3 regions of the Lysinibacillus sp. NPDC058147 genome follow, and region 2 is predicted to be linked to each of the others. Evidence: riboswitches for the same ligand, from Rfam matches in the RefSeq annotation. Region 2 holds a riboswitch; each other region holds the start of a gene.
The links. A riboswitch is a leader RNA that binds a small molecule or an ion and turns the genes downstream of it on or off. The one in region 2 is predicted to bind thiamine pyrophosphate.

Region 1: another riboswitch for thiamine pyrophosphate. It lies ahead of ACFVT8_RS06460 (ABC transporter substrate-binding protein); the one in region 2 lies ahead of thiW (energy coupling factor transporter S component ThiW).
Region 3: another riboswitch for thiamine pyrophosphate. It lies ahead of thiC (phosphomethylpyrimidine synthase ThiC); the one in region 2 lies ahead of thiW (energy coupling factor transporter S component ThiW).

Annotation. Positions count from the first base shown of each region.
Region 1 covers NZ_JBHVUJ010000002.1:218,809-230,015, forward strand. The annotation lists gene parC (DNA topoisomerase IV subunit A) at 1-1,442, shown strand, start outside; TPP riboswitch at 1,656-1,765, shown strand; gene ACFVT8_RS06460 (ABC transporter substrate-binding protein) at 2,202-3,197, shown strand; gene ACFVT8_RS06465 (thiamine-binding protein) at 3,199-3,489, shown strand; gene ACFVT8_RS06470 (ABC transporter permease) at 3,489-4,250, shown strand; gene ACFVT8_RS06475 (ABC transporter ATP-binding protein) at 4,237-4,986, shown strand; gene ACFVT8_RS06480 (TatD family hydrolase) at 4,976-5,725, shown strand; gene ACFVT8_RS06485 (aminotransferase-like domain-containing protein) at 5,969-7,315, opposite strand; gene ACFVT8_RS06490 (DMT family transporter) at 7,429-8,352, shown strand; gene ACFVT8_RS06495 (MBL fold metallo-hydrolase) at 8,500-9,162, shown strand; gene ACFVT8_RS06500 (TetR/AcrR family transcriptional regulator) at 9,335-9,910, shown strand; gene ACFVT8_RS06505 (DUF5360 family protein) at 9,924-10,346, shown strand; gene ACFVT8_RS06510 (hypothetical protein) at 10,343-10,525, opposite strand; gene ACFVT8_RS06515 (solute symporter family protein) at 10,626-11,207, opposite strand, start outside.
Region 2 covers NZ_JBHVUJ010000003.1:503,058-514,264, forward strand. The annotation lists gene ACFVT8_RS11930 (ABC transporter substrate-binding protein) at 1-389, shown strand, start outside; gene ACFVT8_RS11935 (MFS transporter) at 595-1,791, shown strand; TPP riboswitch at 2,050-2,157, shown strand; gene thiW (energy coupling factor transporter S component ThiW) at 2,452-2,952, shown strand; gene ACFVT8_RS11945 (EVE domain-containing protein) at 3,024-3,470, opposite strand; gene ACFVT8_RS11950 (hypothetical protein) at 3,487-3,810, opposite strand; gene ACFVT8_RS11955 (MarR family winged helix-turn-helix transcriptional regulator) at 3,845-4,267, opposite strand; gene ACFVT8_RS11960 (VWA domain-containing protein) at 4,450-7,047, opposite strand; gene ACFVT8_RS11965 (vWA domain-containing protein) at 7,031-8,776, opposite strand; gene ACFVT8_RS11970 (DUF58 domain-containing protein) at 8,788-9,663, opposite strand; gene ACFVT8_RS11975 (AAA family ATPase) at 9,660-10,655, opposite strand; gene ACFVT8_RS11980 (hypothetical protein) at 10,667-11,207, opposite strand, start outside.
Region 3 covers NZ_JBHVUJ010000010.1:12,459-23,665, reverse strand. The annotation lists gene ACFVT8_RS21340 (S-layer protein) at 1-1,274, opposite strand, end outside; gene ACFVT8_RS21335 (methyl-accepting chemotaxis protein) at 1,525-3,627, shown strand; gene ACFVT8_RS21330 (AEC family transporter) at 3,795-4,724, shown strand; TPP riboswitch at 5,180-5,294, shown strand; gene thiC (phosphomethylpyrimidine synthase ThiC) at 5,619-7,397, shown strand; gene ACFVT8_RS21320 (catalase) at 7,559-9,064, opposite strand; gene ACFVT8_RS21315 (helix-turn-helix domain-containing protein) at 9,494-10,939, opposite strand; gene hutH (histidine ammonia-lyase) at 11,168-11,207, shown strand, end outside.

The DNA of each region.
Region 1 (11,207 bases), on a different contig from region 2:
ATATGATTGCGATCCACAATCGTCGTCCGACAATGATGACATTGCCATTGTTACTGGATTCTTATATTGCCCATCAAAAAGAAGTCGTGACGAACCGCTCTATTTATGATTTGCAAAAGGCTAAAGATCGTTCGCATATTGTGGATGGCTTGATTAAGGCACTATCCATTTTAGATGAAGTCATTGCAACGATTCGTTCTTCTAATGATAAACGAGATGCGAAAACGAATTTACAAGTGAAGTTTGACTTTACAGAAGTGCAATCAGAGGCAATCGTTAGCTTGCAATTATACCGTTTAACAAATACTGATATTACGGAATTACGTGCTGAACAGGAAGAGTTAAATAAATTGATTGCTAAGCTTGAAGGTATTCTTAATAGTGAAGCAAAGCTTGTTCGTGTTATTAAACAAGAACTACTTGACATTAAAAAGCGCTTTGCAGAGCCACGTCGTTCAAAAATCGAACAAGAAATTGAAGAAATCAAAATTACGTTAGATGTCCTTGTGCCAAGTGAAGAGGTCGTAGTGACAGTCACAAAAGATGGCTATATTAAGCGTACATCTACACGTTCACATGCAGCTTCGAATGGTCAGGATTTTGCGATGAAGGATTCCGATTATTTGTTATATGAAGCAAACTTAAATACGCAGCATCATCTATTACTGTTCACAAATCGAGGCAATTATATTTATCAGCCTGTCCATGAACTACCTGATATTCGTTGGAAGGATCTTGGTCAGCATATTTCAAGTATTGTGCCTACCGGAGAAGATGAATCTATTATTGCTGTATATGGTTTTGAGACATTCGAACAGGCCAATACGTATATTTTAACGGCTACGAAAGATGGACAAATTAAACGTTCACCGGTTGCTGATTATGCTGTTACACGCTATTCGAAGCCAATCAAAACGATGAATGTCAAGTCAGGCGATGAAATGATTTTTGCAGGTTTTGTGACGGACGAGGCAGAATTAATGTTAACGACAGATACTGCCTATGCTATTCGTTTCCCAATGGAGGAATTACCAGTAACGGGTGTAAAAACAGGCGGTGTCAAAGGGATTACGCTGAAAGACGGAGAAGCATTAGTCGGCGTTAATGTTTTACCGCCAAAAGACACCGCATATGTAGCGATTGTGACGCATCGCGGTGCAGTGAAGAAAATGAATGTAGCCGAGGTAGAGATGACGAGTCGTGCAAAACGCGGCTTAAAAGTGTTAACGGAATTAAAAGCGAACCCACATCGTATCGTGGCTGTAGTCAAGGTAACTGATGAAGAACAGCTAATGATTGAAACGGAAAAAGGTGTGCAAGAGATCCTAGATGTACAAGCGTTAACTCGAGCAGATCGCCATTCTAATGGCTCCTTTAAAGTAGATATAGCTACAGACGGTGCCATTTCACATGTCTTCGCTGTTAAAAAAGAAGAGAAATAACATTATTAGCCCATGCTCCTTTGAGAGCTGGGCTTTTTTAAAATCAAGAGAAGGGGTAAGTGACAATAAAGTTATTTATTTTTAGGCTCTAAATGATAATGTTAATATTTAGGGATGTTGATGTAATTTTTATGGTAATTCGGCGCTATCGATAAACAGGCCCTTGTCATTTCCGGCTAGATATGGGTATAATAATCACGAAAAGTTCATATGGAAAGAATGTAGGGGGGCTGGTATTGCCAGCTGAGATTGTGTCCGATAGACGCTGACCCTTTGAACCTGATTTGGCTCGTACCAGCGTAGGGAACATCTATTCAAAAAGTAAAAGTTTTTGATATTGATTACAAACGTCTGGGAGGAATCCTAGGCGTTTTTTATGTTTTCAGACTTTTGTTGCATGCACAAAACTAGTATAAACAGGCCATGAATACGCTTTCTTCTGATCAATTATGCCTCGGCATAATTGCGTCCGGAATCGGCTTTGTGCTTGCACAAAGCACTCCTTTCCGATTCCGTGACAACCGCCGGAGGCTTTACCTTCTTTCAGCGGTTATATGTACAAACGATGGAAAGTAGCTTAAATCAGCATTTATATCATTACCTATAGAGGTGGTAGACTTCTGTACAATCTCTAAGCTTTTGGTACAAAAGACATTAGTAGCTAATGTTTCACTTTCGCTACTAAGACATTCGCTGAAAGAAGGTAAACACATTCATCATTCATGAACACTTTCACACTACTTACTTGGAGGATTCAGCATGAAAAAATGGTTATTAATCCTGATGGCTGCGCTTTTAACATTAGTGGGCTGTAGCGAAAAAGAGGCTAAAAAGGATGCAAAAGGATTAAAAAAAGTATCGGTCGTTCTTGATTGGACACCTAACACGAATCATACAGGATTATATGTAGCGAAAAAACTTGGCTACTTTAAGGAACAGGGCTTAGATGTTGATATTTTATTACCCGGCGAAGCGAGTGCAGATCAGCTTGTGGCGTCTGGCAAGGCTCAGTTTGGCGTAAGTTATCAGGAAGGGATTACACAGGCACGTGTGCAGGATGTACCTTTAGTATCGATTGCGGCGATTATTCAGCATAATACTTCTGGCTTTGCATCCATTGCATCAAAAGGCATCACATCACCAAAAGATTTTGAAGGCAAAACATATGGAGGCTGGGGTGCACCGCTTGAAAAGGCTGTACTACAATCACTTATGCAAACAGAAAATGCGGATATTAATAAGTTAGATATAATCAATGCTGGCGACATAGATTTCTTCACAATGATGAAAAAAGATATTGATTTTGCGTGGATTTATTATGCATGGACAGGTATCGAAGCAGAACTACGTGGCGAAAAACTGAACATGCTATATTTAACAGATTATAGTGATCAGTTAGATTATTACACACCAGTACTAGCTACAAACGAAAAAATGATTAAGAATGACCCAGAGACAGTAAAAGCATTTGTCGCTGCTGCAGCAAAGGGCTATGAATATGCGATAAAACATCCAAATGAAGCAGCTGATATTTTACTAGAAGCGGTACCTGATTTAGATAAAAAACTTGTGCATAAAAGTCAGGAATGGCTAGCGGATAAGTATCAAGACGACGCTGCACAATGGGGCGAGCAAAAGCTAGCTGTCTGGGAAAATTACGCGAAATGGATGGCAAACAACAAAGTTTTAGAGGGCGAATTTAACGCCAAACAAGCATTTACAAACGACTTTTTACCGAAAAAGGAGACAAAGTAGTATGGCAAACTCATTAATAAGTGTACAAATTATCCCGAAAACTGAAAAATATGAAGATGTGATCCCGTTTGTCGATGCAGCGATTGCTGTTATCGACGCATCAGGGGTGAAATATGAAGTTCATCCTTTAGAAACGACAATGGAGGGTGAGCTATCGACTTTGCTACAAATCATTGAAAAAATGAATGAGAAGATGATTGAGCTTGGCGCTATTAATGTCATTACACAAGTGAAAATTTTATATCAGCCATCCGGTATTACAATGGATACACTAACGGAGAAATACAAGTGATGAGGCAAGCTTTTAAACAAGGAAGGACGATAATTTTTATCGCCTTCCTCTTATTCATATGGGAACTAATTGTCCGCTTTGCAGACGTGCCACATTGGCTATTGCCCGCACCAAGTGCCATTTTGAAAGAAGGCTTTCAATCGTATGAGACGTTTGTGCCACATGTTTTAGCCACTGTGCAATTAGCACTTCTTGGTCTAGCCATCGGGATATTATGTGGGCTATTGGTTGCTGTGCTATTGCATCGTTTTACGTTTGTAAGGGAGCTATTTTATCCTATTCTTATCATGTCCCAAAATGTTCCTGTGCTCGTCCTAGCACCGTTATTAATCATTTGGTTTGGCTTTGGTTTATTGCCAAAGCTCATTATTATTTGTCTTGTGTGTTTTTTCCCCATCGTTGTTTCGGCAATGGATGGTTTCCGTCAAACTTCACCTGAGCTGAAGCATTATTTTGAGATGATAGGCGCAACGAAAGCACAAACATTTTGGAAGCTTGAATGGCCCTATGCGTACCCGGCAATTTTTTCAGGCATTAAAATTGCGGCAACTTATAGCGTAATGGGGGCTGTCATTGCTGAATGGCTCGGTGCGAAAAATGGGATTGGTGTCTATATGACATTGGCACAATCTTCATTTCGGACGGATCGTGTGTTTGTAGCGATTTTTGCCATCATTTTTTTAAGTTTACTATTATTTAGTGCTATTCAATTTTTGGAAAAACTTGTTGTAAAGGGGAGAGGACACTATGCTAAGCATTGAAAACATTGATAAATCCTTTGATTCTCTTCCGGTTATTCGTAATTTATCTTTTGAGGTGAAAGACGGCGAATTTGTGGCGATTATCGGTCCGTCAGGCAGTGGAAAAAGTACACTCTTTCAATTAATTGGTGGTGTTTCATCAATTGATAAGGGTGCTATTCTATTAAACGGTACTGATATCCAACAAAAAAGAGGAACAATCGGCTATATGCCTCAGCAGCCATGCTTATTACCATGGCGTACGATAGTTGAAAACGTCACGATGGTCGAGGAGCTTCATGGAAAACCAAATATGAACGTAGCCAAGGAATGGTTAGAGAAAGTGGGGCTCGCAGCGTTTGAAAAGGCGTATCCCAATGAGCTATCGGGTGGTATGCAACAGCGAGTATCGTTTATTCGTGCAATCGTTAGTAATAAGCCCATTTTATGCTTAGATGAGCCGTTTTCTGCACTGGATGAATTTACAAGGCTTGAAATGCAGGCGTGGCTTTTATCGATATGGGAGAAAGATCGAAAATCTATACTATTCGTTACACATAGTATCGAGGAAGCTCTCTTTTTAGCTGATCGTATCATTGTCCTCACGAAACGGCCAGCGACGATTAAAAAAGAAATTATCGTACCTTTTGCAAGGCCTCGACAAGAAGAAATTCGCCATTCCGCTACATTTACAGCCTTGAAACAACAGCTATTCACGTATTTAAAAGAAGAAAAGGATGAGGCGAATGTTGATTGATGCACATATTCATTTAGATCAGTATAAAGAAAATGATATACCAACTTTACTAGAGGAAGCTGAACATGTAATTGCAGTTAGCATGAATCTTCCATCGTGTGAGAAGACGCTGAAGCTGTCGAAGGCCTATGCAAAAGTAAAAGCAGCGTTTGGCTTTCATCCAGAACAGCCGTTACCTAGTAAAGTGGAGGAAGAGACTTTATTCGATTGGATACGACAACACGCTCATGAAATGGTAGCAATTGGCGAGGTAGGTTTGCCTTATTATTTGAGCCAGGAGAAGGAGATTGATGAGCGTCCGTATGTGGCATTGTTAGAACGGTTTATTGTTTTGGCAAAGGAATTAAATAAACCGATTGTGTTACATGCTGTCTATGAAGATGCGGCGATTGTTTGTGATTTGCTAGAAAAACATCATGTAACGAAAGCGCATTTCCATTGGTTTAAAGGCGATATGGAAGTGATTGGACGAATGATTTCTAATGGGTATTTCATTTCTGTAACGCCCGATTGTACGTATGAGACTGAGATTCAACAGCTGATCAAAAAATATCCAATCGAGCTGATGATGGTAGAAACAGATGGACCTTGGCCGTTTGAAGGTCCTTTTGATAATAAACGCACATCGCCTTGGATGATGGAGTACTCCATAGAGGTTATCGCTTCGTTAAAGGGGCTTACAACACAGGAAGCGGCTAGCATCATCACAAGAAATACGACAAAATTTTATAATTTATAACAAAAAACACAGCTGTTCTTAAGGAGCAGCTGTGTTTTTGTATCAGAATCGCTGATAAAACGTCGAACATCGCTGATAAAAGAGCTAGAATCGCTGATAAAAGTACAAACATCGCTGATAAAAGTACCAGAATCGCTGATAAAGCCTCAAACATCGCTGATGAAAATAACTTAATCACTAACTTTAAAATAGGAATGCAGGCCATGATATAGCTTTGCAAACCTTTTATCCAAGCCCTTCCCATCACTTAGAAAGAGATTGTGCCAATGCAACAAACTTTTTTATCCCTTCCCGTAGTTGTTTTTCATTTGCGTAAGAATAGCTTAAACGTATCCAGGATGAAAGCTGTTTTAATGGATCGCAAATTTGACCTGGCACAAAGGATATAGATTGTTCGATACTTTTGGTTAATAATAATTCAGTTGGAAGTGTATCTGGGAGTTGCACCCATAAATTAAGACCGCCTTTTGGACTGGTCCATTTCCAATCTGTTACTGCTAGCTCTTCCTCCATGATTTCCTTTCGAATCTGTAAAGCGATCCGGATTTTCTCCACGTGCTGCTGTAATCTTAGTGATGAAAAGTAATGGAGAAAAATTTTTTGATTGAGAAGTGGTGAGCCATTATCAGCTAACGATTTTACTGTTAGTAGTGAATTCATTAATGATGATCCAGCAGTATCATATGTGTAAATTGGTGGTGGTGGAGCATGATCAAAATATATGTCGTGATATGCATCGTCCTCAATTAATAGACATCGATATTGTTCAGCTAATTCTACTAATTTTTTGCGCTGCTCAACTGAAACAGTATAACCAGTTGGGTTATGGAAAGTTGGATTGAGATAAAAAAGGCGTGGTTTATATTGTTTCATATATAATTCAACCTGCTTTAAATCGTACCCGTCTGGATGGATATCAACTGTTAAAATCTGGGCTCCTTGTGTTCTAAAAATATCAATCGCAGCACTATAGCTTGGACGTTCAAATAAAACGACGTCTCTTGGCTTAATGAAAGTTTGAGCGATTAAGTGAATCGCTTGCTGTGAGCCAGAAGTGATTAACAGATTATCTGCATTGAGATGAGTTTTATACTGATTGATAAAATATTGAGTGAGTGTTTCCCGTAGCTCTAAATCACCTTGCACAGTTGAGTAGGTTGCAAGTACTTTTGGATAAAGGTCAAACACTTTCTTCACGTAATCTGAAAAATAATGATTAGGCAAAAGATTTGGATCAATTAACGCCTGAGAAAAATGATAGGAAACAGATGATTGATGGATTTCAGATAAATGATTTTTTTGTACGTATGCAGAAACAATTGGATTGTCCAGATCTAGATATTCAAGATTTTTCGTCACCTTTGATTGGACAAAATAGCCTGCTTTATCTTTTACATAAACTTTGTCATGCTGTTTCAGTAATTGATAAGCTTTTAATACAGTTAATCGATGAACATTCATTTCAGATGCTAATTGCCGGACGGAGGGAATCTTTTCATGTTCTTTCCATTCTTTACGTTCTATTCTGTGCAATACATAATCATATACTTTCTTAAAAAGATAATCTCCATTTTGAATCGCTTTGCTCACATCGATTCCTCCTATTCAAGACGATTGTAACACGATCCAATCTAATCTGTTCTATCTTTTTCAATCTGTTCTATAGTCTTTCTTTTATGATTGAAAAAGAGGAGGAGTTTTATATGGTTATTATTAATTATTTCTTTATGTGTTTGATTTTTGGAACGACATTTTTAGCGATTAAAATTGGTGTTGATGCAGGAGTGCCTCCATTTTTATCAGCTGGACTTCGTTTTTTCATTGCTGGTTTGCTGCTATTTAGTTTTATGGTTTGGAGAGAAAAAACGACAATACGGTTATTATTTCGGAAAGAGATGTTTTTTACAGGAGTAGGTTTAACATTTGGGACGTTCGCCACATTATACTGGGCAGAACAGTATGTGACATCAGGGATTGCAGCTGTCTTATCTGCTACAGGTCCAATGATAATCATTGTTATTCAGACATTTATATTGAAGCAAAAAGGAAATTGGAAATCATTCATTGGTTGTGTCGTCGGAGTCATTGGTGTGACGTTCTTGATCTTACCTAGTTTTTCAATTGAGATTAGTCACTTCTGGATGGTTGGTTGTTTCGCCATTATATTGGGTGAAGTTTTTTACGCATCTGGAACGATTTATTCGAAGCATGTCATCCGAAAATTTAAAACGACATCACCGATTGCTTTAAATGCAGCGCAAATGATGCATGGTGGAATTTTATTAATCATTTTGTCATTTTTTACCGAAAAAATGCAGCTTGATTATCTTTTAAGTACTGCTTCAATTGGCTCTCTTCTTTATTTAACTATTTTTGGTTCAATGATAGGCCATAGCATTTATTACTGGCTTGTTTCACGGACAAATCCTGTTTTTCCTTCTACATGGCTGTATATATCACCATTAATTGCCGTTATGCTAGGTGTTACCTTCTATCATGAATATATTTCTTGGCTAACAGGCGTAGGAACTTTGACGATTATTGTAGGAACTGTTTTAGTCAATTTCGAAACATTACGGAAGCTGCTTTGGAGGAAGGGGACTGTTCTTCAGGATATTAAAAATTAACCTGCTAGATTTTGTTCTGTTAAATTTAAATTTATGCCAGAAATGGAACGGATTTTTGAAGAACAGCAGGAACTTTTATGAAGTTCTTTTGTAACTAAACGCACTCTTTTACATCAATAAATTCTAATTATAAAGGAGCCTAAAGTTATGGGAATTTCTAAGGGAGTAGAGATGCTCCAGCTTGAATTTCACGGAAATATTATTCATCCAACTCTTTTATGGGATCGAGAAATGGCTGTTTTAATTGACACTGGGTTCGTTGGACAAATTGAAGATTTACGTGTGGCAATGGAAAAAGTAGGAGTGTCGTTTGACAAATTAAAAGTTATCATTTTGACGCATCAGGATATAGATCATATAGGTAGTCTTCCAGAAATATTACAAGAGTGTGGAAGTAATATTAAAGTTTATGCTCACGAACTAGATAAGCCTTATATCCAGGGAGATTTACCACTTTTGAAAGATGGGCACATAGAGAATCCGCCGAAGGGAAAAGTGAATGATACCTTGACTGATGGTCAAGAACTGTCGTATTGTGGCGGGATTTGTGTCATCCATACTCCGGGGCATACTCCTGGCCATATCAGTCTATATTTGAAACAAAGCAAAACACTGATTGCCGGAGATTCGATGTACAGTGTAGACGGAATAATTGGTGGAATTCATATCCCAACCGTACTTGATTTAAAAGAGGCTCGTCTCTCTTTGAAGAAATATCTAGACCTCGATATTGAATCTGTGGTTTGTTACCACGGGGGATTAACTAAGGGAAATATTAATGATCAGATACAAAAAGTAATTTCATATTAAAAATAAAAACTTTATTATACCCCCATCCAAAACAGGACGGGGGTATAATTTTGGAAGTATTTAACTTTTACTACGTTATCATAACATTGACATTATTTTCATTTGGTACTATCATTAAATGGAAAATAAGGAAAATGAAAATGTTTTTTTATTTTCCTGTAGGTAGGTGATTATGTTGAAGGATAGAATTTTAAAGGTATCAATAAGTGAAGCTGAACGAAAAGGATTCCGATTTACAATGGGGGAGCTAGCAAAACAGCTTGGTATGAGTACTAAAACATTGTATGGATATTATCCCTCAAAGGAAGAAATTCTAAATGAAATGATTGATCTCGCAATTGATGAACTGAAGATGAAAGAGGTAGAAATACTGCATGATTCAGCTTTAAGTCTTTTAGAAAAACTAAAGAAATGTCTTGTACTCGTTCCAGCTGATTTTAAATTTGCACAGCTGCAATATTTAGAGGAGCTTCAACGATATTACCCGAAGCAGTGGGAAACACTCGATCAATTTATTCAAGAACAATGGACAGGCATCTTTTCGTTAATAGATGAAGGGATTGCTACAAATCAAATACGTCCATTTAATAAAGAGATATTTATAGAAGTCTATGTTGGAGGGCTTTATCGATTGATGGAACATGCATCAAAAAACAGAAATATGATTTCGCTTCAAGATACAATGCTGGAAATGGTAGACATTCTGATGCTTGGGATTCTTAAAGAAAATATACATGAAGAAAATTAAATGGGGGCTGTAGATGAGTAAAACTTTAAGATACCTATTTTTAGTTACAGATTTCTTTTTTATATTCTATTGGCTAGCCACTTTTTTTAATTTGATTCCAGAAGAGTATTTATATCAGGATTATCAAAATGAATTATTAGTTATATGGAATTGGTCGTTTTTCCCGTTAGATATTTTAATTTCATTTACTGGTTTTATAAGTCTCTACCTTTTTAAAGTGAAAAATGAGAAGTGGAGAGCGTTTGCCTTATTATCATTGGCACTAACATTTTGCTCAGGACTACAGGCGATTGCTTTTTGGACAATAAAGCTTGATTTTGATCTTATGTGGTGGATACCTAATCTTTTTCTTTTACTTTATCCATTGTACTTTATTCCGAAGCTTATTACATTTAAACATCAAGATATCTCATTACAAGCAAAACACAACCACTAATCATCCTCTGTGTGGTTGTGTTTTCTATGTTTTGTAAAATTTTGTTCAAGGCTTTCTTTTTTAGTTTTCGTTACACGTTCATGTGTACTGAAAGGGGAGAATTGACGATTTTTTTCAACGTCTTTCCCTTTCGTACGCTTGATATGCGAGCGCTTCTTTTTTGCTTTTGATTGTGTCATGTTAAATTACCCCCAATAGTCATTTGTAAATATCGTACCGAATACGGAAGAAAAAGTAAAACCCCGTAAGTTATAAACTTACGAGGCGGTTGTCTTATTATTAGTGAGATACGTCCTGTACAGAAATACCTGTGTTTGCTTTAACATCCACTTCACGATATTTCTTAGCATCTGATTCCTTAGAAAGCAACGTTCCGATGAAACCTCCAAGGAAGCCAAGCGGTACAGAGATTATTGCTGGGTTCGTTAACGAAATTAACGGATCCCCAACGAAAATTGCTTTTCCTTCAACTGGATTCCAAAGGTTTGGTGAAACAGCAACAAGAATTAAGGCAGAGATTAAACCTGTTAACATAGCTGTAATAGCACCAGCTGTGTTAAAGCGTTTCCAATAGATTGTATAAATGATTACAGGTAAGTTAGCTGAACCTGCAATACAGAATGCAAGCGATACTAAGAACGCTACGTTTAATGTTTGTGCGCCAAGTGCTAAAAGGATTGAAATAACAGCGATTGTGATAGAACCAATACGAGCTGCAAGTACTTGCTCTTTCTCTGTTATTTTTCCTTTTTTAATGATTTGACCGTATATATCATGTGATAGGGCAGACGCGCCAGAAAGTACAAGACCAGCTACTACCGCTAAAATTGTTGCGAAAGCTACCGCACATACGAATGAGAA
Region 2 (11,207 bases):
AAGCTGCTGTGGCACTCACTTGGTCTGGGCAAGCAGCAGACATGTTGTCAGAAAATGAAGATTTAGACTTTGCTGTACCAAAAGAAGGCTCTAACTTATGGTTTGACAATATGGTTATCCCAAAAACATCAAAAAATATTGATGGTGCACATGCCTTCATTAATTTTATGTTGAAAGCTGAATCGGGTGCTAAAAACGCTGACTATGTAGGCTATTCTACTCCTAATATTGCAGCGATGAAGTTAATGGATAAAGAAGTTGTATCTGATAAGCGCTTCTATCCTTCTGAAGAACAACGTAAAACATTAGAAGTTTATAAAAACCTAGGTCCTGATTACTTAGGCAAATACAATGAGCTGTTTTTAGAATTTAAAATGAGTATTCGATAAACTATTTTAACCGATTTGAAGCTGTTCTCACGTTACAAACGTTGAGAACAGCTTTTTTTCGTTTAACTGAAGTTAAACTTCTGTTGAAAAACTTAACAAAAGTACCCACATAACTTTACTAGTAAATCTCAGACTTATAGTCAATAGTAAACGTACAAGCCTTGTGGTAGACTGTAGTATATTTGAATAAAGAAAGGGGTATTCGATGACCCTGCAGAAGTCTAACAAGGCGGCTTTGTATATTTTAATGTTTAATATGTTTATCGCAATGGGGAGTATCGGAATTATTATTCCTGTCATGCCTGATTATTTAAAACTATTTGGTGCTGCAGGACAAGTACTTGGTATGTTGATTGCAACGTTCGCCTTTGCACAATTCGTATTTTCTCCTATCGCTGGGAATCTATCGGATCAATACGGTCGAAAAAATCTCATTATTTTCGGTCTTATCGTAACAGGACTTGCACAAATTGGTTTCGGGCTTTCTACAGATGTGTGGATGCTCTTCTTGGCACGCTTTTTAGGTGGTCTTGGTTCTGCATTTGTAGCTCCTCCTATAATGGCTTTTGTGGCTGACGTCACAACGTATGAGGAACGAGGAAAAGGTATGGGTATGCTAGGGGCAGCAATGTCCTTTGGTTTTATGATTGGACCAGGTATCGGTGGATTCCTCTCAAAAGTTAGTTTGCATTTTCCATTTTATACTGCTGGATGTGCAGCTATCTTAGCGGCTATTCTATCGTTCTTTTTATTACCTGCTACAAAACCGAACACTGCGAAAAAAGCGCAGAAGCAGGATAATCTTGCAAAGCAGATGGCACGTTCAGTCCGTATGCCTTATTTTGTCATGCTAATTATCATGCTTGTATTCTCTTTCGGGATTGCTAACTTCCAAACAACATTATCATTATTTGTTACAGAAAAGTTTAATTACACCCCTACTGATATCGCCATTATATTAGTTATGGGTGGCGCTTTTGGTGTTGTTGTACAGATGTTTGTTATTACACCACTGTTTAATCGCTTCGGCGAAATGAAAGTAGTGTTAGTCAATTTATTTATTGCAGCCGTTTCGATTTTCTTAATATTATTCGCATCTGGCTTTGCACTTATTTTAATTGTAGCGACAATCTTCTCTACAGCTACGACATTGATTCGCCCAGCTGTCAACACACTGATATCAAAGCTTGCTGAAAATGAGCAAGGCTATGCAGCTGGTCTAAATAATGCGTATATGAGTCTTGGTAATATGATTGGTCCAGCTTTAGCAGGTGTATTATTCGATTGGAATATGAACAGTCCTTATATTTTCGGGTCTATTATTTTAATGGCTTGCTTCTTCCTTGCCCTTATTTGGACAATGAAAAAAGCACCACATCTTATGCATCCTGATACAAATTAGTCTGAAAAGTTATTGACTAATTTTAGTAGTATGCTACATTATTTATGAGAAAAACAACAAATCAATTTCGCCTTGGCGTAATTGCGTCCGGATTTTGAATTGTGCCCGCACAATTCATTCCTTTCAAAATCCGTGACATCCGCCGGAGGCTTTACTTATTTCAGCGGATGTATGGATACCTGCTGAAAAGCAACTTAAAACCAGCATTCATCTCACCACCTATAAAGGTGGAAGACTACTGCTGAAAGAAGTTAATTTAATTACCACTAGGGGAGTCTTTAAAAGGCTGAGACGTATATGGTCATATACAGACCCTTTGAACCTGATCTAGTTCACACTAGCGGAGGGAAGTGGCGACACTTGCTTTTTGTTATGTAAATGCAGGGCCGCTTCCTATTGTTTTTAGGAAGCGGCTTTTTTTACGCTTTAGCGGCGGAACTCCCCCAGTTTAGCGGCGATTCTCTCACTTTTGGCGGCGGAACTCCCCAGTTTAGCGGCGGTTCTCTCACTTTTAGCGGCGGAACTCCCCAGTTTAGCGGCGGTTCTCTCACTTTTAGCGGCGGAACTCCCCAGTTTAGCGGCGATTCTCTTACTTTAAGCGGTGGAACCCTAGTCTACCAGCGATAACTATTAAATTCACATTTCAAAGGAGTGGAAATTATGTCAATTCGAAAATTAACAATCATGGCCTTGTTAGTAGCAATTGCCGTAGCAGGTTCTACCTTCGTTTCAATACCAACGGGAATTGCGCGTGCCTACCCTGTCCAGCATGCCATTAATGTTATCGGTGCTATCATTCTTGGACCAGTGCCTACTGTTATGATCGCCTTTGTCACAGCCATTATTCGTATTTTAACAGGCACAGGCTCATTATTAGCTATACCTGGCAGTGTTATTGGTGCTTTATGTGCAGCTCTTGCCTATAAATATAGCGGCAAAATGTGGTTAGCAGGTGTCGGTGAAATGTTTGGTACAGGTATCATTGCCTCACTTATTGCAGTACCTTACGCACATTTATTAATGGGGACATCTGTTGCTGCTTTATTTTTCATGCCAGCCTTCTTAACCTCAAGTACTATTGGTGCTATCTTAGGCATTGTTGTTGCCAGCAATTTGCGTAAAACAGCATTTGTAACTAACCTTAGCGCTATGCTTAAATAGCTTGATTTACAGCATTTGAAAAACGTTACTTTCATTAATTAAGAAAGTAACGTTTTTTGTTCCAACCTAATTCACCCATACTTCAATGGTAATCCCATTTCATGAGCAATTAATAAAAAGTCTTTTTTGCTTATTTCAAAATGACCGAATCTGAATTTATAGCCATATTTCGATTTGTCTTCTACAAATTCTAAGTAATCTAAGATCTTTTTTATTGGCACAGCTTTTGCATCTTTATAAAAGTCTATATCTCTTCGAAAAGGAATAAAATTTTCTGCCATTTGGAACTCGTATATTTGCTCGTCTTTTACTCTTCCAATTGCAGTAAATGCTCGTACAGGATCATTACCATCTAGACTTTTTTTAGGAGAATAATAAATAATCCAATCTCCTTTTGTCATTCGTTTCAAAGGTCTTTCTTTGCCGTGGCATAGCTGGCTGAATCCTCCCTCAACCCCTTTTTGCACATGATTGAGAGATGCCACGCCTATCCAATATTTTGTGTCTCTTTCAGTCATAGGAAGAGCTCTCCTTTTATTTAGGGAACATCGTAAACAATTTTATTTTTCCATTTTCAAGAATCAATTTTTCTTCTAAAATCACTGGTTTTGGCAAACCATCCCAAGTAGTCGAAATGATAGCAACACATTCTATTTCATCGCCTTCAATATTTTGGATAGTTAACTTAAATCCTTTCGGCATCGGTGACATGTAAAAGTTTTGTAGTTCTTTTCTTCCTTTAAAAATTTCACCTTTAAAATTTTTTAATTCTCCATGATCCGCATACATGTCAGATAAATCCTGACCCTCTTCTTGCGCTCTTTTCAAATACTCCTTCATAACCTCTACTGCTTTCATCTGTCATCACTCTCTTTCTTTTTTATTAATAACCCTATTTACGATTTTCATATACTTTTGTCAAAATGCTTTTCAATTGCTCTTTTTCTTCCAATGAAAGTACATTTAAAACTTCATTTTCAGAAATCGAAAGGGTCTTCAATAATTCTTCTGCCAAATTATTCCCCTGTTCCGTAAGGCATATTAAATTCTCTCTTCTATTCTCTGGATTTTTCTCCCTATAAACATAATTTCTTTCTTCCAGACCATCGATAAAAAAGCGGACACTATTTTTATCTAACTTTAAAATCTGCCCTATTTGAATTTGACTTAGTTTTTTTTCTTTTACAGCAATCATGATCCCGACTTCTCTGGATTTCATTTGAAATTTTTCGCTAATATACTTCTCGAGATTTTCCTCTAAAGCCTCTGCTAATTTAAAACTTAGAAAACCAAAAGAATTCATTATATTGGTCATGTCCAATCCTCCAAAATTTATAGTACTAAATAGTGATAGTAATATTTTATTACTATTATCTATTATTGCATGTATTTATATTCTTTACAACCCGAATTTTACTTTTCATGAAAAATTCCCCAACTCAGTTGTTAAAATGACAAAAAACGATGGCACATCTTTATGCACCATCGTTTTATCTGTTAAGATCGTTTTTTCATGCCCTTTAATAGCTGGGCAACATTTGTGTCCTCTGCCTGTATTGGTTTATCCTCGACAAGCTGCTCTTTTTTCTTCGGCCTAGTTAAGAAGCTCCAACCAAAGCGTCTAATGGTAATATCAATGAAGAATAGTAACATCCCCGCTAATAAAAGCCATGTTGCAATATTTTGACGTTCCGCACCTTTTTTAGTAAATTCACGAAACACTTCGCTCGGTTCTTTCAACACGGAGCCGCCTGTTTGCTTTGTTAGCTCTTTGACTAACTTATCATTCACTAGTCGTAATTCATACTCTGCACTATAAGGTACACTTAAGCCTGCCTGGTAAATGGCCTGTTGTTCATCGGCAATGCGGAAGAAAATGAGTCCCGGTTCTGCTTGTACGACTGCCCGAACTTGTGATGCTGAAATTGTTTCAAGCTGTGTTTCAAGTTCTTCACCTGCTTCATTGACAGCGACAATATCTAAGAACGCCGCTTCATTCGTTGGGTCAGTAATGACAAATGAGCCGTCTGATTCTAGACGTACATCATAGGCAACATCGTTATAGCTTGGTAGCATTTTTGAAATTAGCGTTTGCCAAAACGTGCCCCAATTTTGCCATCTTGCCCAGTCTCCTGTCCATTTTCCTGTCGAATCAGACGTAAAGGCAAATGTTTTGCCAAGGCCATATTGCCACTCTGCTAGTACAGGATCTTCCTTCTCACTTTCTGCAATAACAGTAGCTCCCTGCTTTGCAGTTGTACCTATATAAGCATTCATTTTAGGTACACCATTTGTAAATAATGTATTCCACCCAACTGCATTAAATATAGTTGGATAGAATGGATTATCCTCAATATATGTGCGTGAAATCATGGCTGTTTCACGAGATAAAATAGAAGGGATTGTCTGCTCATCAACAACATCATAGAAACGCCCACTGCCCATCTCGCTAAGTGCTTCAAGTAAATTGGCATCTGCATCCTGACCAATTGCAACTGTTGATAGAGTAATGCCATTCTCTTTTCCTTGAGCAATTAAGTCTTCATAGTTACCGGGCTGAGACTGACCATCAGTTAATAGAATAATATGCTTTCGCTGTAGCTTTAAATCAGCTAAATTTTCATAAGCTTTAGCAAGTGAGCCATATATTTCGGTACCACCACCTGGCGTTACAGATAAAATCGTATCTACCGCTTCTTCCTTATTGCTAAGTGGTCCTGCCTCAATAATTTCCCAAGGTCGATCATCAAAGGCAATAAACCCAAGCGTATCTTCATCTCGTAGCATTTCAACTGAACGAGCAGCCGCCTCTTTTGCGAGCTCTAGCTTTGCTCCAGACATACTTCCAGAGCGGTCAAGGACGATAACTAACCCTAATGATGGTAATTGTTCCTTACCTTTAATCTCCATTTCAACAGGTAGTAAAGTTTCGATTGGTGTTTTAAAATAGCCACCTAAGCCAAAACTATTTTCGCCACCTACCATTGTAAAACCGACACCGAAATTTTTCACTGCTTGCTCAATGACATTCATTTTTGCCTCGCCTACTAGATGCCCAGGCACATTATCAAAAATGATGGCATTGTATTGTAAATAACTAGAAAGTTCATTTGGGAGACTGTTAGCATTTACAACATCATAGGCAATTGATTGTTTGCCAAGCGCTGCTGCAATTGGTGAAGCCGTATCATAGCCATTAACAATTAGTAAATGTGGTTCACTTTGCACCATCGTGACGCTTGTTAATTTATTATTTTCAAAAATTGCATCCTGTTCAACCTGCACGAGTGCCTCATATTTTACAAGTCCTTCAGTCGTTGCTGAATGTTTATATGTAAAAATATTTGACCCTTCTGCAAGATCCACTGCTTCACGATGAATAAGCTTATCGTTTTCGTATAATAATAGCTCACCTCGTTCTGCTACAGTCGCATTTATTTCAGCAACTAACTGCTGCTGCTCACCTACATAAGCAACTTGTGGTGTGACAAAGCTTTTCATGGATACATCCTTAGCTACAGGTTGGTTAAATGGCACTACATCAATACTAATATTTGACCCTTTAAACTTCGAAACAAATTCTAAGGCATCTCCTTTTGTTTCATTGCCATCCGTTAAGAGCACAAGCCGTGTTGCTTTTTTCGGATCTACAATACCTGAAGCGAGCTGTAGACTCTGTTCAATATTTGTTTGATCTGTTGCTTTTATAGTTGTAAACTTCGGTACTTCCTTTAAAGTCTTCGATAAAATGGCTTCCGTTTGTAATGTCGATGAAAAAGAATAAATCCCTGCAAGCTGTTCATCTTTTTTCGATTGTAAACTTTCCGCTATAAAATTGGCCATCTTATCATCTGTCCCATTCATTGAAGCAGAACGGTCAACTAAAAATAATACTTGTTCTTCCTTTACGGGCAATAAAATATAGGGCCCTGCAAGTGCAAAAACTAAACAGCATATGGCCACAATACGAATACCTAGTACGACAATATGACTTTTTTTAAGTCGATGACGCTCACGCCAATAAGTCCATACAAAATATATAAACAATGGAAGTAACAGCAACAATGCTAACGGCATATCAATTCGTAAATCCACGACGACGTTGCACCTCCCACTCTAAAACAAGTAATACTAAGATCATAAGGATAAGCCAAGGTACGAACGATGTTTTCGATACTTCTTCCTTACCGTTGTCCGGAAGCTCTCCAAGCGTATAACTTGTCCCTTTTTCAATTACACGCTCTTGTGCTTGAAGCTGTACGATAAAGCGCTTTTCTTCATCTTTTGAGCGAGCTGTATAAATTCCTGGCTTCATTGGAGCTGTTAGGAGGCCATTCGTAATGGACGATAAAAACTCATCTTCCTGCGAATATATACTCCAATCACCCTGAGTTAAAGCAACTGCGCGTTGCTCATTTGGTGTAAAAATACCAAGTGAACCGATTGATTCTGAAAGCTCCTGCTCAGCACTCCATAAAAATAATGGGAATGAAGGATGTAGCGGCCAATCTGTATCTTCAATATCAGCTAATACAACAATATCCCCTTTAGGTGAACGCTGAATAAACGGTTGGTCTCCAACTGATGCAATCGTTTTATAGTCGTCGAATCCAGGATAAACAGCACTGACGTAAATATCTTTTAGCTCACTAAATGCAAACAATGCATCGCTTGTTGTACTGATTTCTCCAATAGTTTCAATCTTCTTAACGTCATCTCGTCCAAATAAAACAATTGGCTTGTCCATCTTTTCGAGTAGTGCCGTCTGATTTGTCACAACAGTGGCATCCAAATTGTCAGCCACTTGTGAAGATGGAACAATTTTCACACTACTATTAATCGTTTGCATACCTTTTTGAATGAGTTGATGCATACTTTGATCGACAATTACTTTTGAAGTAGCTGTTTGTAGCAATACCGTTTGTGAATTATCAACAGTGTAATCGTCCTTGGCATCTATCTTGGCAGTCATAGCATCTTCTAACGGTAGGTCTTTAAATGTTTTCGTTACGGCTTCATTTTGGGGTAATGCAACACTTTCCGTAACGATCTCCTTACCCTTAACATTTTCTATAGAAAGTTTTACATTTTGCTCTTTGTCCGTATCATTTTGTAACTGTACAAGTGCCATAGCAGATCGTCCATCTGTAGTAGCAGCAAAACGTGTAATTGCGATGTTTGTTAAATCCTTTGCAGACCCTTTTACGATCCACTTCACCGTATCTTTTTCCATCGGTAATTGCTTTTTATCGAGCGCATCTGTAAAGACATAAATAGATGTTGGTGTATTACCGACAAAAGCCTGTGCCACATCTAGAGACTTATTCATTTGAGCGGTCTCATATGTTACTTGTAACTGTTGAATGGCTTTTTCAATATCTTTAGTATTTGTTTCCTGCTGCAATATAGCTTTTGGCGTATTACCTGTTGTAATGAGTGTCACGGGTCTTCCATCAAGCTCATTGACCAATGACAGCATTTCTTTTTTATGTGTATCAAATGTTGACTGCTCTTTCCCTGCTAACATTGTTGCTGACGTGTCTACTATGAAAATCGTCTGCGCACCAACGATCGTTGACTTTTTAATATAAGGATTCATTAATGCCAATACGAGTAAAAGAAGAGCAAGTAGTTGTAAATAAAGCAGAGCATTTTTTTGTAAATGTTTTAAGTATGGTGACACACGTGTTTCTTGCATAATTTCCGACCAGAAAAGTGTGGAGGATACAGTTTGATCGGTATATTTTTTTCGAAAGAAATAATATAGAAGGACAATGACCGGGATGATGACCGTCCAGCTAAAAAGTAATTGACTAAAGCCCAATACGGCTCACCTCACCTAATCCAATGTGCTTTTAATAATTGTTGAAAGATGGCATGCTGTAATCCATCCTCTACCTTCAGCTGTAATTGTCGAACACCGAAGTGCCGACAAATTGCCTCAAATTCCTCTTCATGTAATAACCGTCTTGCCATATATGTGTCTAGGACTTTAGAAGACATCGTAACATTCACATCTCTGCCCGTTTCACGATCGAGCAAGCGTACATCGCCCGTATATTCTGGTGCTAGTTCTTCTTGCGTAACTATTTGCAAAATACGGACATCCCCTGCAAATCGTGGTAGCCTTTTTAAAAGTTGCTCCCATTCCTCAATTGGCTCAAGTCCATCTGTGACAATAAATAGTACGGTACTATCCTTAGGCAATGCTTTGAAAGCCCCTTGTGCGAAGCTATTTGTATAAGTTGCTTGCTCAATTTCTGTGACCACCTGTAAAAAAGCGCGACGATACATAGCACCTTTACGACGAAACGGTGGCTTCACCTCATCCTGTAGAAAAGAAAATGATAAGCGATCATCTCGACCGAGCACCATTAGACCAAGTGAGGCAACAATTTGCCGGGCAAAAGTCCATTTCGCTTGATCGCCCATCGATTTCGTTGTATCTAGCAAAATGTGTACTCGCATCTCTTGTTCATCTAAAAAACGTTTAATGAAGTATTTATCAGTTCTTGCAAAGACGTTCCAATCCACCTGACGTACATCATCACCTAAGTGATATTCACGAAAATCTGAGAAATCGAGCGATGCCCCGAAGCGCTGCGAACGGTGCGAGCCCTTGTGCTGCCCACGTAATTTGGAGGCCGTTACCACTTGGAAGCGACTGATTTTCGCTAACCAATCCTCGGGCAATAATAATTTTTGTGTCACCTGCTAACACCTTGCTGTACTTTTTCTAAAATGACATCAATTACATCGTCTGCTGTTTTGCCTGAAGCCTCCCCTTCATAATTCAACAGCATACGATGGCGTAACACTGGCTTAGCTACAGATTTAATATCTGCTACAGAAACGTGGAAACGTCCATTCATAAGCGCCCTTGCCTTCGCTAATTTGATTAAACTTTGTAAACCTCGAGGACCGCTACCGTACATCGCATATTGCTTGACCTCATCAATGGCATCCACTCTTTCAGGATGTGTAGCCACAACAAGGTCCGTCGCAAATTCGAGCATTTCATCAGCAACTAGTACTTCCTTAACCATTTGCTGAGCTTCAATCAGTGCTTCTGTATCCATGATCTTTTGTAAATCAATATCCTTAGCGCCTGTTGTACGCTTCATAATTTCCATTAGCTCACTTTTCTCAGGATACGGCACAAGAATTTTACATAGGAAACGGTCCATTTGTGCTTCTGGTAAAGGGTATGTTCCCTCCATTTCAATCGGATTTTGTGTTGCTAACACGAAAAATGGTCTTGCCATCTTCTTTGTATCTCCTAAGATTGTTACAGTTTTTTCACCCATTGCTTCAAGCAGTGCACTTTGTGTTTTTGGTGTTGCTCGGTTAATCTCATCCGCTAATACCATTTGGCTAAAAATCGGACCAGGCTGGAACGTAAACTGCTGCTTGCCATCAGGTGTGCGCTCAATCATACTTGTCCCTGTAATATCCGCTGGCATTAAATCTGGTGTAAATTGAATTCGCGAAAATGATAAATCTAGTACTTCAGAAATTGTACGTATTAACATCGTTTTCCCTAAACCTGGTAGGCCCTCTAATAATGCATGCCCATCAGCAAGGACTGCGTATAATGTATAGTCAATTGCTTCCTCTTGTCCGACAATAAAGCGATGAATTTCTTCTTTTACTTGTTGTAATTTCGTACTCATTTCAACATATTGTTGCTCTGTAAATGCCATTCCTTTTCCTCCTACTGAGACTCAATTGACGTGAAATAAGATTGCACGACGTTTTGTAAATCCTTCGGTAATTGTAAACGCTCTGAGCTTTCTAAATAACTATCTTTATAGGAACCTATAACTTCCTCATACGAACGGATAGAACCTTTAGTAATCGGACCATTTCCTTGTTGCTCTGACACATGTGAGCCATCTCCTAATGCTCCACCGTCAACTGAAGTCTGATTAGAGCCACCAATTCTATTCGGTGTCGTTAATAAATCACGACCACCTTGTCCTTTGCCTGCACCTTGACCTGATCCATTGCCATTTCCCTGTCCTTGTCCTTGTCCTTGTCCTTGTCCCTGTCCTTGTCCCTGTCCTTGTCCTTGTCCTTGCCCTTGTCCTTGCCCTTTGCCTTGTTGATTGCTCTGATTCGATCCTTGTGCCTGACCTTTACCACTAGCCTGTTGAGAACCGTTTTGGGAATTAGGTTGGCCTTGTTGTCCTGTTTGACCTTGCTGATTGTTATTGGCACTATTGGCACTTGCAATAGCATTTTGTAGTGTACTG
Region 3 (11,207 bases), on a different contig from region 2:
TAATTATTCACAACCGTTTGAGCAGATGAAACAGCTGAAGATAAAGCATTTTTCTCATATTGAGTTGTCCAAGGCGTGTTATATGGAACATTGTAGCCATCCGAAGAAACGGTTACATACTGCACAGAATTGATAAGCGATTGAAGTGAAGCTTTATCGCCATAACCATATTTTGTTCCATTTTTTTGTGCAGCTTGATAAACGGCTAATGCATTTTTGTACTGTGTAATCGCATTGTTTACTTGTTCCTGAGAGGCGTTGGAATTATTAGCTACTACTTTTGCGCTGCTTACGGCAGATTCGAATGCTGTACGTTCAGCTTGCGTCGTCCATTTTTCAGTTGTTAAAACGTCATATCCATTAACAGATACTGCAACGTACGGAGGTGTAGCCACTAATTTACTTAGCTCTGTTTTATTCACCACTGGTAAGGTTACAGAGGCTTTATTATCATCCACCTGCACTTTGTTAATTAGATGTCCTGAATCTAATGCTACCTTTGCCCCGTGCTTAACGATCACTTGATCAATTTTACCTTCTCCGTAAAGGCTGAAATCTTTCTCAACATCGATAGTAAGCTTATCAACATTGGCATGAACTTCAAATGCTGCAACTTTACCTACTACATCAACTTTAGAAATGTTTTTGTCAGAAGTCACATTTACTTTAGTACGCTCCATGTTAATGTTTGGAGATTTAATATCTTTTAGGGAAACATTTAACCATTTGATGTTTCTCGTCACTAAAGGTTTAAACGTAATCATATCCCCGATAGAAACGGTATCAATCGTAATTTCCTTCTTTACACGATTAGTTACGATAAGTTCATCTTTAATATTTACATTTTGAACTTTTACGTAATCCGCATTTACAGTTAGGCTTCCATCAATTTGTTCGCCACCGCCATCAAAATTTACCTCTTTTTTGTTTGTACCAGCTTTAGTTAGAGTTAGTGCTGTAATACTTGTAATTTCACCGTTCTTTACGATAATAGTAGCTTCGGCGTTTGCTAATGCAGTGCTATTAGAAGTCTTTAAGAGAGGCTTCAGCGAACTATTAATTTTAAATTGGCCATTGGATGTAAGTACTTTATCTTTAGTGATGTTGTTAATGGTAACGGTTTGCCCCTTAGCTTTAGCTGCAGCTACCATCCCAATTTGAGCTGAGTGGTTTAAAGATGAATCATTTGAAGCAGCGTTTGCAGGTACTACTGGCAAAACTAATGTTGCTGTAATAGCTGTTGCCATAAAAGTCGATAACGCTTTCTTTTTCAAGTTAATCACTCCAATCGTAGTCTTTAGTAGATAATATATCATATATTTCAATATTTTAGTATATAAAGGGTATGTTTTACTAATGAACCAAAAATAAATGGATAATTAGTCCTTTTTTAGGCGATTTAAATTTTGTAATGAGAACATTATATTTCTCTATAAATCATCATATTTCTACTTGATTCGCTAATATCTTATTGTGATATGACCTCTCATCCATTATCATTATGTATAAAAATGGGGTGTTGTGATGGGGAAGTCTAGGAGTATCGCTTTAAAGCTATCTGCTTTAATTATAGGTTTATTTTTAGTGTTATTTATTACATATACGGTTATTGTAGGTGTTATTTTAAAGAATCAAAGTGTTGATGATGCAGAAAGTGCAACATTGAAAACTGCTGAATATTCGGCAGCAAAAATGAGTGAACGCTTTAATAAAGTAAACACGACTTTACTGACGACGAAACGTATAGTCGAGGATATGGAGAAAAAAGGTAAACTTTCTGCAGAAGACATAATAAAAATGATGGAAACTAACTTAACTAATAATGAAGATTTACTTGGTGTAGGAGCTGTTTTCGAACAAAACTCCACAAATATAGAGCCAACAATAAATGCTACTTTAGTAGATTCAAAAAAACGCTTTATACCTTATTTAAATAAGGATGGAAATGGAATAACAACGACTTCTCTTGAAAGCATCGACGACAAGAGTATTTCCGAGTGGTATTGGATACCGAAAGAAGAAGGAAGATCCGTCCTAACGGAACCGTACGAATATACTATCAACGGCAAAACAGTACAAATGACAACGATTGCTGTTCCGTTAGTCGATGCTTCGGGATCGTTTTTTGGCACATTGACGGCTGATATAGCTATTGACTATTTAAAGGGATTGACAGAGTCCGTAAAGCCAGATGGTGGCTACGCAGCTATTATTACTAATAATGGAGTTTTAACTGCAAATAGCTTTGGTGAGTCATTAAAGGGATTAAATATGCAGGATAATTTGGACTGGACAAGTATTAAACAAACAATGGATAGTGGCGAGCTAAAAAGTATGTATTTGGATTCCGAAGAGCTTAAAGAAAATTCATTTAACGTTTTTGCTCCGATGAATTTAGATGGGATTGATGAAACATGGACTGTACAATTAGTGCTACCAAAATCCAAAATATTAGAAACCTATAATCATGTGCTTACTTTTACCATCATAGCGTCAATTATTATAATTGTTTTAATGGCTGTTGCTAGTGCACTGTTTATCTATAAATTACTGAAACCATTAAAGTTTTTACGTACTTCTATTGAAACGGCTGCAAGTGGAGATTTAACTCAAAAAGTGGATGAGAAATATATTAAGCCTGATGAGATTGGTGCTGTTGCATTGGCTTATAATAATATGTTAGATCAAACGAATAGCGCCATTCAAACCGTGCTGAATGCTACGACATTACTCAATCAATCATCAAATTATGTTCATGAGGCGTTTAATGAAGCAGTTGCTTCAAGTCAAGAGGTCTCGGTAGCTATTAATGAAATTGCGCAGGGAGCATCAAAGCAATCTGAGGATACAGAAGAAACCAATTATCGAATGATTGATTTATCCGATCAAATTGATGCTATTACAACACTTTCGAATGAAATGGATGAGCTATCGAATAAAACGAAAATAACTACAGACGAAGGAATGAAAGAAGTCGAAAGTTTACGTGAACGTAACTTAGAAACGAATGCAATGAATGGACGTATTCAGCAACAAATGGAGTCATTGGCTTCTAATATTGCCAATATCAATCAGATTATAGCGTCTATTCAGGGTATTACTGAGCAAACAAATTTATTAGCGTTAAATGCAAGCATAGAAGCTGCACGTGCTGGCGAACATGGTAAAGGTTTTGCAGTTGTCGCTGAAGAGGTACGAAAGCTAGCAGAGCAATCCAAAAATGAAACAGATATTATTAAGCAAACAGTAGATAGCATTCTTGAAAATTCTCAGCAAACGGTAGCTGTCATTGCCTCAAACGCGGGCTTAATACACGCTCAAAATCAGTCAGTACAAAGCACTGAGGTTGCGTTTAAAGACAATAGTGAGCTTTCTAGTTCTATTGCAACATCAATTAGTGAGTTAATGGCTAAACTTTCTCATATGTTAGAGCATAAAAATCAAGCGATTATGGCAATCCAAAGTATTTCTGCTATTTCTGAGGAAACTGCTGCATCTGCAGAACAGGTAAGTGCATCTGCTATTGACCAACAAGCGGAACTACAAAAGGTTGCAGAGTCCATCAATAATATGAACGAAATTTCAAAAGAATTACAAGAGGTCGTTAATCGATTTAAGCTTGTTTAACTTCTACCAGAGAAAGACTGCTTCGATATATGAGGTAGTCTTTTTTGTATATTTATGGTAAAGATAATTGGGCTGAAAATATCTCGTAAAGGGCTATGAGTTAACGGTGAGGTACATTGACCAAGTATAAAAACAGCACTACTATAGGAGAGGAAAGGGGACACGCTCTGATGTATCTCGGTATGATTTTTTTTAAAATTGTAGCTCCAATTTTAGTGCTTCTAGTACTCGGCGCAGTTTTACAAAAGAAATTTCGCTTTAATTTAAAGGCGTTATCTCAACTTATTACATATTGCTTTATGCCAGCGGCTGTTTTTGTGAATATATATGAAACGAGTATAGAGCTGACTGTACTTGGAGAAGTTGCGTTATTTATTTTACTCTTTATCGGAAGCCAAATGGTGCTTAGTCACTTTCTAGCAAAGGGACTCGGCTTAGTAAAAACTGAGGCAGCAGTTTTTAAAAATAGTGTTGTCCTAATTAATTCGGGTAACTATGGTATTCCGGTTGCACAAATGATTTTCGTGACCCAGCCGATTGGAGTAGCAATTCAGGTTATTCTCGTAATATTTCAAAATATGACGACCTATACTTACGGCTTGTACAATTTAATTTCTTCAGCAAAATCGGGCATGTCTATTGTGAAAGACTTCCTCAAAATGCCTATTATTCATGCACTTATTATTGGTGTAGCAATGAACTATTTTAATATCGCTATTCCGCAGTTTGTAAGAATTCCGATAGACCATGTGGCAGATGGCTTTATCGCTGTAGCATTAATAACTTTAGGGGCACAACTATCACAGCTTGAAATTAAATCCATGTTCAATAAGATGGTATTCATTAGCTGTTTTACACGACTAGTCATAGGACCAGCCGTAGCATTGCTGATCATTTATGTGCTTGGCCTTGACGGTGTCGTAGCACAGTCACTTTTTATAGCTAGTTCGTTCCCGACATCACGAAATAGTTCTAGTCTAGCATTAGAATATGACGTAGAATCGGCAACAGCTGCACAAACAGTATTATTTTCAACGATTGTGAGCTGCATTACAGTGACGATTGTGATTTATGTAGCAGAACTGTTGTTTACCTAACAGTTTGGTGCTATTCAGAATAAAAGATAGGGTGGAAAGCTTTTCAGAGGTTGGTAGCTTTTCTTCTGATTAAAAGCTAGGGATTTATATTTCTTAAAACAAGATATAAGTTGATTGGGGTGGAGGCTGGGCGACTCCTCGGGGATCAGCAATAGAGGAACGAAGGCTAAAAGCATCACATCCTGTGATAACGCCTTCGTGACCAACATCGTGTTGGCCCGAGACCCTGGAGCGAGCATCGCGAGTGAAGCGGCTCATCGGACGACCCCAGGAAGCTCTGCTCTGCGCGAAAGCGAAGCGTCAGCGGCAAATGTTTTCTGTAGCGAAAGCAAAGCGACAGCTACAAAGCGTCCAGCCGGAACGGAAATCAACCACACGTTATGAGGTAAGTTAAAAATAATAAAATGTAGCTTCCATCTCTTAGCAATATCTGCTAAACTAGCATCAAACTTAATAGCATTAACTAGGGGAGTCTGATGAGTCAGGCTGAGAGGGAAACGCATAGAGGTTTCTTGACCCTTTGGACCTGATCTGGCTCATACCAGCGTGGGAAAGTTAACCTTTATTGCACTCTTTGTTATTTGCAATAACTAAACCTTTACATTCTTAGCCGGATCCAAAAAATTTTTTGGATTCGGTTTTTTGTCTTCATTCAGCAGAAGACTCCTATCTTTGCAGGTGATGAGATGTATGCGGTTAAGCTTCCTAACTAGTAGGTGCCCAAACGCCTGCTGAATGAAGACAAGCCTCCGGCGGATGTCACGGATTTTAAAAGGAATGAATTGTGCGGGCACAATTCAAAATCCGAACGCAATTACGCCAAGGCGAAATTGATTTTTGTTGGGTGAGCTAGATTCGGTCCTTGTATAAAAGTAAAAGGGAGCGAAGTAGTTTATGACAACAGTTAGCGACAAGAATATTACGATTATGTCAAGTTTTGAAGGAAGTAAAAAAGTTTACGTAGAAGGATCTCGACCAGATATTTTAGTGCCAATGCGTGAAATTGCTCTAAGTCCAACGACAGGAAGCTTTGGTGAAGAGGAAAATGCACCAGTACGTGTTTATGATACGAGTGGCCCGTACACTGATCCTGCATATAAGGTGGATATTACGAAAGGATTGCCAGTTTTATGTAGTGAATGGATCAAAGAACGAGGTGATGTTGAAGAGTACGAAGGTCGTACTATCAAGCCAGAAGATAATGGATTCCGCAAAGCTGATGATCCGCGAATGAATGAAAATGTTTTTCCGGATTTATCTAGAAAGCCTTTGCGTGCGAAGAAAGGTAAAAATGTAACACAGCTTCACTATGCACGAAAGGGAATTATTACTCCAGAAATGGAATTTGTAGCAATACGCGAAAATATGGACCCGGAATTTGTGCGCTCAGAGATCGCGGCAGGACGTGCTATTTTGCCATCTAATATTAATCACCCTGAGGCTGAGCCGATGATTATTGGACGTAACTTCCACGTGAAAATTAACGCTAATATTGGAAATTCAGCGGTATCATCCTCTATTGCAGAAGAGGTAGAAAAAATGACGTGGGCTACACGTTGGGGTGCTGATAACATTATGGATTTATCTACTGGTAAGCATATTCATACGACACGTGAATGGATTATCCGTAACGCTGCGGTGCCAGTGGGGACAGTGCCGATTTATCAAGCGCTAGAAAAAGTAAATGGTGTGGCAGAGGATTTAACGTGGGAGGTGTATCGTGATACATTAATTGAACAGGCTGAGCAAGGTGTTGATTACTTCACGATTCATGCAGGGGTATTGCTACGCTATGTACCATTAACGGCTAATCGTGTAACAGGCATAGTGTCTCGAGGAGGCTCAATTATGGCGCAGTGGTGTTTATATCACCATCAAGAGAGCTTCTTATATACTCATTTTGAAGAAATCTGCGAAATTATGAAAACCTATGATGTTGCCTTCTCTTTAGGTGATGGTTTACGTCCAGGTTCTATTGCAGATGCAAATGATGAGGCTCAGTTTGCGGAGCTAGAAACGCTAGGGGAGTTAACGCAAATCGCCTGGAAGCATGATGTACAGGTGATGGTGGAAGGACCAGGTCATGTACCAATGCATCTTATTAAAGAAAATATGGATAAGCAGTTAGAGGTGTGTAAGGAAGCGCCTTTCTATACTTTAGGGCCGCTAACAACAGATATCGCGCCTGGCTACGACCATATTACATCGGCCATCGGTGCTGCGATGATCGGTTGGTATGGTACAGCAATGCTATGTTATGTGACGCCTAAAGAGCATCTCGGTTTACCAAATCGTGAGGATGTTCGTGTAGGGGTTATTACGTATAAAATTGCTGCACACGCTGCAGATTTAGCGAAAGGGCATCCGGGAGCACAGCAGCGCGACGATGCACTATCTAAGGCACGCTTTGAATTCCGCTGGCGCGATCAATTCAACCTATCGCTTGATCCAGAGCGTGCAGTCGAATACCACGATGAAACGTTGCCTGCAGAAGGAGCGAAAACTGCGCACTTCTGTTCAATGTGTGGACCTAAGTTTTGTAGTATGAGAATCTCACAGGATATTCGTAATTATGCAAAAGATCAAGACTTAAATACGACTGAAGCAATCCACAAAGGTATGCAGGAGAAAGCCGAGGAATTTAAAAAGGCAGGCAGTCAACTTTATCGATAATTATTAGAGCGGGCTTGTGTTTATCAGACACAAGCCTTTTTGGTCATTAAGATAAAAAAACTCCATGTGAAGTTCCCTTCACATGGAGTAAAAAGTTGGATTCGGATATCAATAATAGTGGAAAATCAATTATGCCTCGGCATAATTGCGTCTAAAATAAGTTAGACGTTAGTTGGTTGTTTTACGTACGGGTTTGAAAGATCCATGCCTTCTAATGAAAGACCCATAGCTTTTGCTACACCTTCACCATATGCTGGATCAGCTAAATAGCAGTGCAGGATATGGCGACGTTTGATGAACTCTTCCACTGACGCCATATCATTCGCAGTATTTTCGAATAGGCGTTGTTGCTCTTCGGCAGTCATTAGGCGGAATAATTTACCTGGCTGCTCGAAGTAGTTGTTGTCGTCTTCACGGAAGTCGTGGATACCAGCATTACCGTCAATACGTAATTCAGGCTCTTTGTAGTCTAAATTATGCTCCCATTCACCATAGCTATTTGGTTCATAGCCTAAAGTTGAACCAAGATTGCCATCGAAACGCATAGCACCGTCACGGTGGAACGTACGGAATGGACATTTTGGTGCGTTTACAGGAAGCATGTAGTGGTTCACACCTAAACGGTAGCGTTGTGCATCTGCATACGCAAAGATACGAGCTTGTAACATTTTGTCTGGCGAGAAGCTAATGCCAGGGATAATATTTGATGGTGCAAATGCAGCTTGTTCAACTTCCGCAAAGTAGTTGTCCGCGTTTTTATTTAACTCGAATTCACCCACAGGAATTAATGGGAAGTCTTTTTTATACCATACTTTCGTTAAATCAAATGGGTTATAGGGTAATTCGCGAGCTTGTTCCTCTGTCATTACTTGAATATACATTTTCCATTTTGGGAAATCGCTATTTTCAATTGCTTCATATAGATCGCGTTGTGAAGATTCACGGTCATTACTGATCACTTCAGCAGCCTCGGCACCAGTTAAGTTTTTAATGCCTTGCTCTGTAGTAAAGTGGAATTTAACCCATACGCGCTCATTTTCTTCATTAATAAAGCTATATGTGTGAGAACCGAAACCGTGCATATTGCGGTATCCAGCCGGAATACCACGATCAGACATAACGATTGTTACTTGGTGAAGTGCCTCTGGTAATGAAGTCCAGAAATCCCAGTTTGAATTAGCGTTTTTCATATTTGTACGTGGATCGCGTTTTACCACGTGGTTTAAATCTGTAAAGTGTAAAGGATCACGGAAGAAGAATACAGGTGTGTTGTTACCAACTAAATCCCAGTTACCCTCTTCTGTATAGAATTTAAGTGCAAAGCCACGAATATCGCGCTCAGCATCTGCTGCGCCACGCTCACCTGCAACTGTAGAGAAGCGTGCAAACATTTCAGTCTTTTTCCCAATCTCTGAGAAGATTTTTGCTTTTGTATATTTAGTAATATCATGCGTTACAGTGAAAGTACCGAATGCACCTGAACCTTTAGCGTGCATACGACGTTCAGGAATAACTTCACGGTTGAAGTTCGCTAATTTCTCAACTAGCCATACATCCTGAAGTAATAGAGGACCACGAGGACCTGCTGACATTGAATCGTGGTTGCTTACTACTGGAGCGCCACCTGCTGTTGTAAATCGACGGCTACGATCATTTTTGTTTGTCATATTAGTTTACCTCCTAAAGAAAAATTGTGAGTCAAACTCTTCATCAATAACTATAACAAACACAAACTAGAATTGCTAGTAAATTATAATAATTATTGTTAAAGAATTTTTACATAAAGATATAAACTATAAATATATGCTAGATTGAAAGATGTTATGAATATCCTTTACCACAAATTTAGTTTTTTTAAACATTTTCGAGAATTATTTAAAAATGAGTTATAAATAATAGATAACTTAAAAATAAATGAAATCTTTAATTCATTTATTCTTATTGAAAATAAAATATAATAATTGAAAATAACATGGTGAAGGTTTGTTACTTCTTGTAGATCAGGTATCCTGAAATACTGTGAAGATAATGCCTTTATCCGCTACGATTTCGCACAAGCGCTCAGTTGGAACAGAAATCACCCTTGTGTTACATTTTTACGTTTTACGATAACGATGGGGAGTAATTCCGATGTGCTGTTTAAAAATTTTAATGAAGTAATTTGAATCATCGAAACCATTTAAATAAGCAACTTCACTAATAGCAAAATCTGTTTCTACAAGCATCTTTGTAGCATTTTGAATTCGGACTTGTTGTAGGTAGCGTTTAAATGGCAGACCTTGCTTCTTAGAAAAAATCGTACTTAAATAATTGGGGCTAATCCCTAGTTTATGGGCAACGTAAGGTAAAGATAACCCACTATCCTGAAATTGTTGGTCGATAATTTCTATGGCCAGTTCTACATAGTCAGCCCGTTTTTCTATTCGTGCCTCATTAGCTAATTCAATCAGCCTTTGTGTAAATGATATGATGCCATTTAGAATGGTATAAAATATAGGATGCTCAATAATTAAATGAAAAAGCTGACGGTAATTTTGCTCAATTGTAGCTTTCTCATGTAATTTATACTTCAGCATAAAGCGTCGAATTTGCGCCAAAACACTTGTTAGATGAATACGTAAGTCATCTTGCTTGTAATAAATCCCCTCATTAGATAGTCGATATAAAAATGCTTTGACGGCTTCAATGTTTCCGTCTTCTAAACTACTGATTAGTAATTGCTGCTCTTCAGGTGTTAGTAATGGATCGAAGGTCTGTGTTTCAAATTGTTTGCTCGCATAAAAAATATGCCCATAGCCTTCGTAAAAGCTTTGATGAAGTGCACGTTTTGTTAAGGTATACATATTCTTCATGGTGGTTGGTTCCCCATCATAAACCCCAATATTTAAAGAGCTATTATTCGTTAATCGCCATTCCTTCATTAATGTACGAATATCCTTTTCTAAGTCATTTGTTTGGAATAAACATACAATTTTTTCTGATAAAGGATAAATCCTCGTACTATAATAAATAGGAGTTTGCTGAAGCCAGTTGTATAGTTTATTAAACATTTCGGCATGCTCAGGCTCGATCATTGTGAAATGTATATTTGTCTCAAGGGAACTTGTTTTATTATCTAAAAATAGTTGATAGTAAAAGGATTCATCTGTAGCTTCTTGATACACTGCTTCTACCTTTGGTGTCCGAAGGGAAATGGCAGTGAGCTTTTGCTTTAATACTTCTAAATCAATTGGTTTAACGAAGAGATGTGCGACCTGTAAATCGATTGCTTTTAATGCATTTTTAAACAGTGGCTCTGTCGTCATAGCTAAAATAGTCCCTGAATGTTTTTGTAAAACACGATAAAGTGCAGTTAAACGATTATTCGAGAATAGGTCAATATTTAGTAGTATCACCTCAGGCTCGAATTGCTGGATACTTTGAAGGGCATCATTAATAGTTGTACTTATTTCTATAGTTACATCCCCAGGGAAATATGTATGTAAAAACCAACGAATCCCTGAAAGATCAGTGGAATCCCTGTCAATTAATAACAATTTCAAAACTCGAACCCCCTTATAATTATCTAGTTTCGTAAAAAAATACTATTATATTATTAAAATAACAAAAATTCTGAAATAATTCATGTTTTCTCTTTTAAAATTCCCTATTTTCTGAAAAAGGTAGTTAGTACAATGTAGTTAGTGTTATTGTTATTTATCTTTTATAGCAATAGCGAGATTGATTAAAAGCATTTTTACATAGCTCTAAGGAAACAGGGGGATGTCATTATGAAGTCTATTATCGAGCTTGATGGTCAGACATTAACAA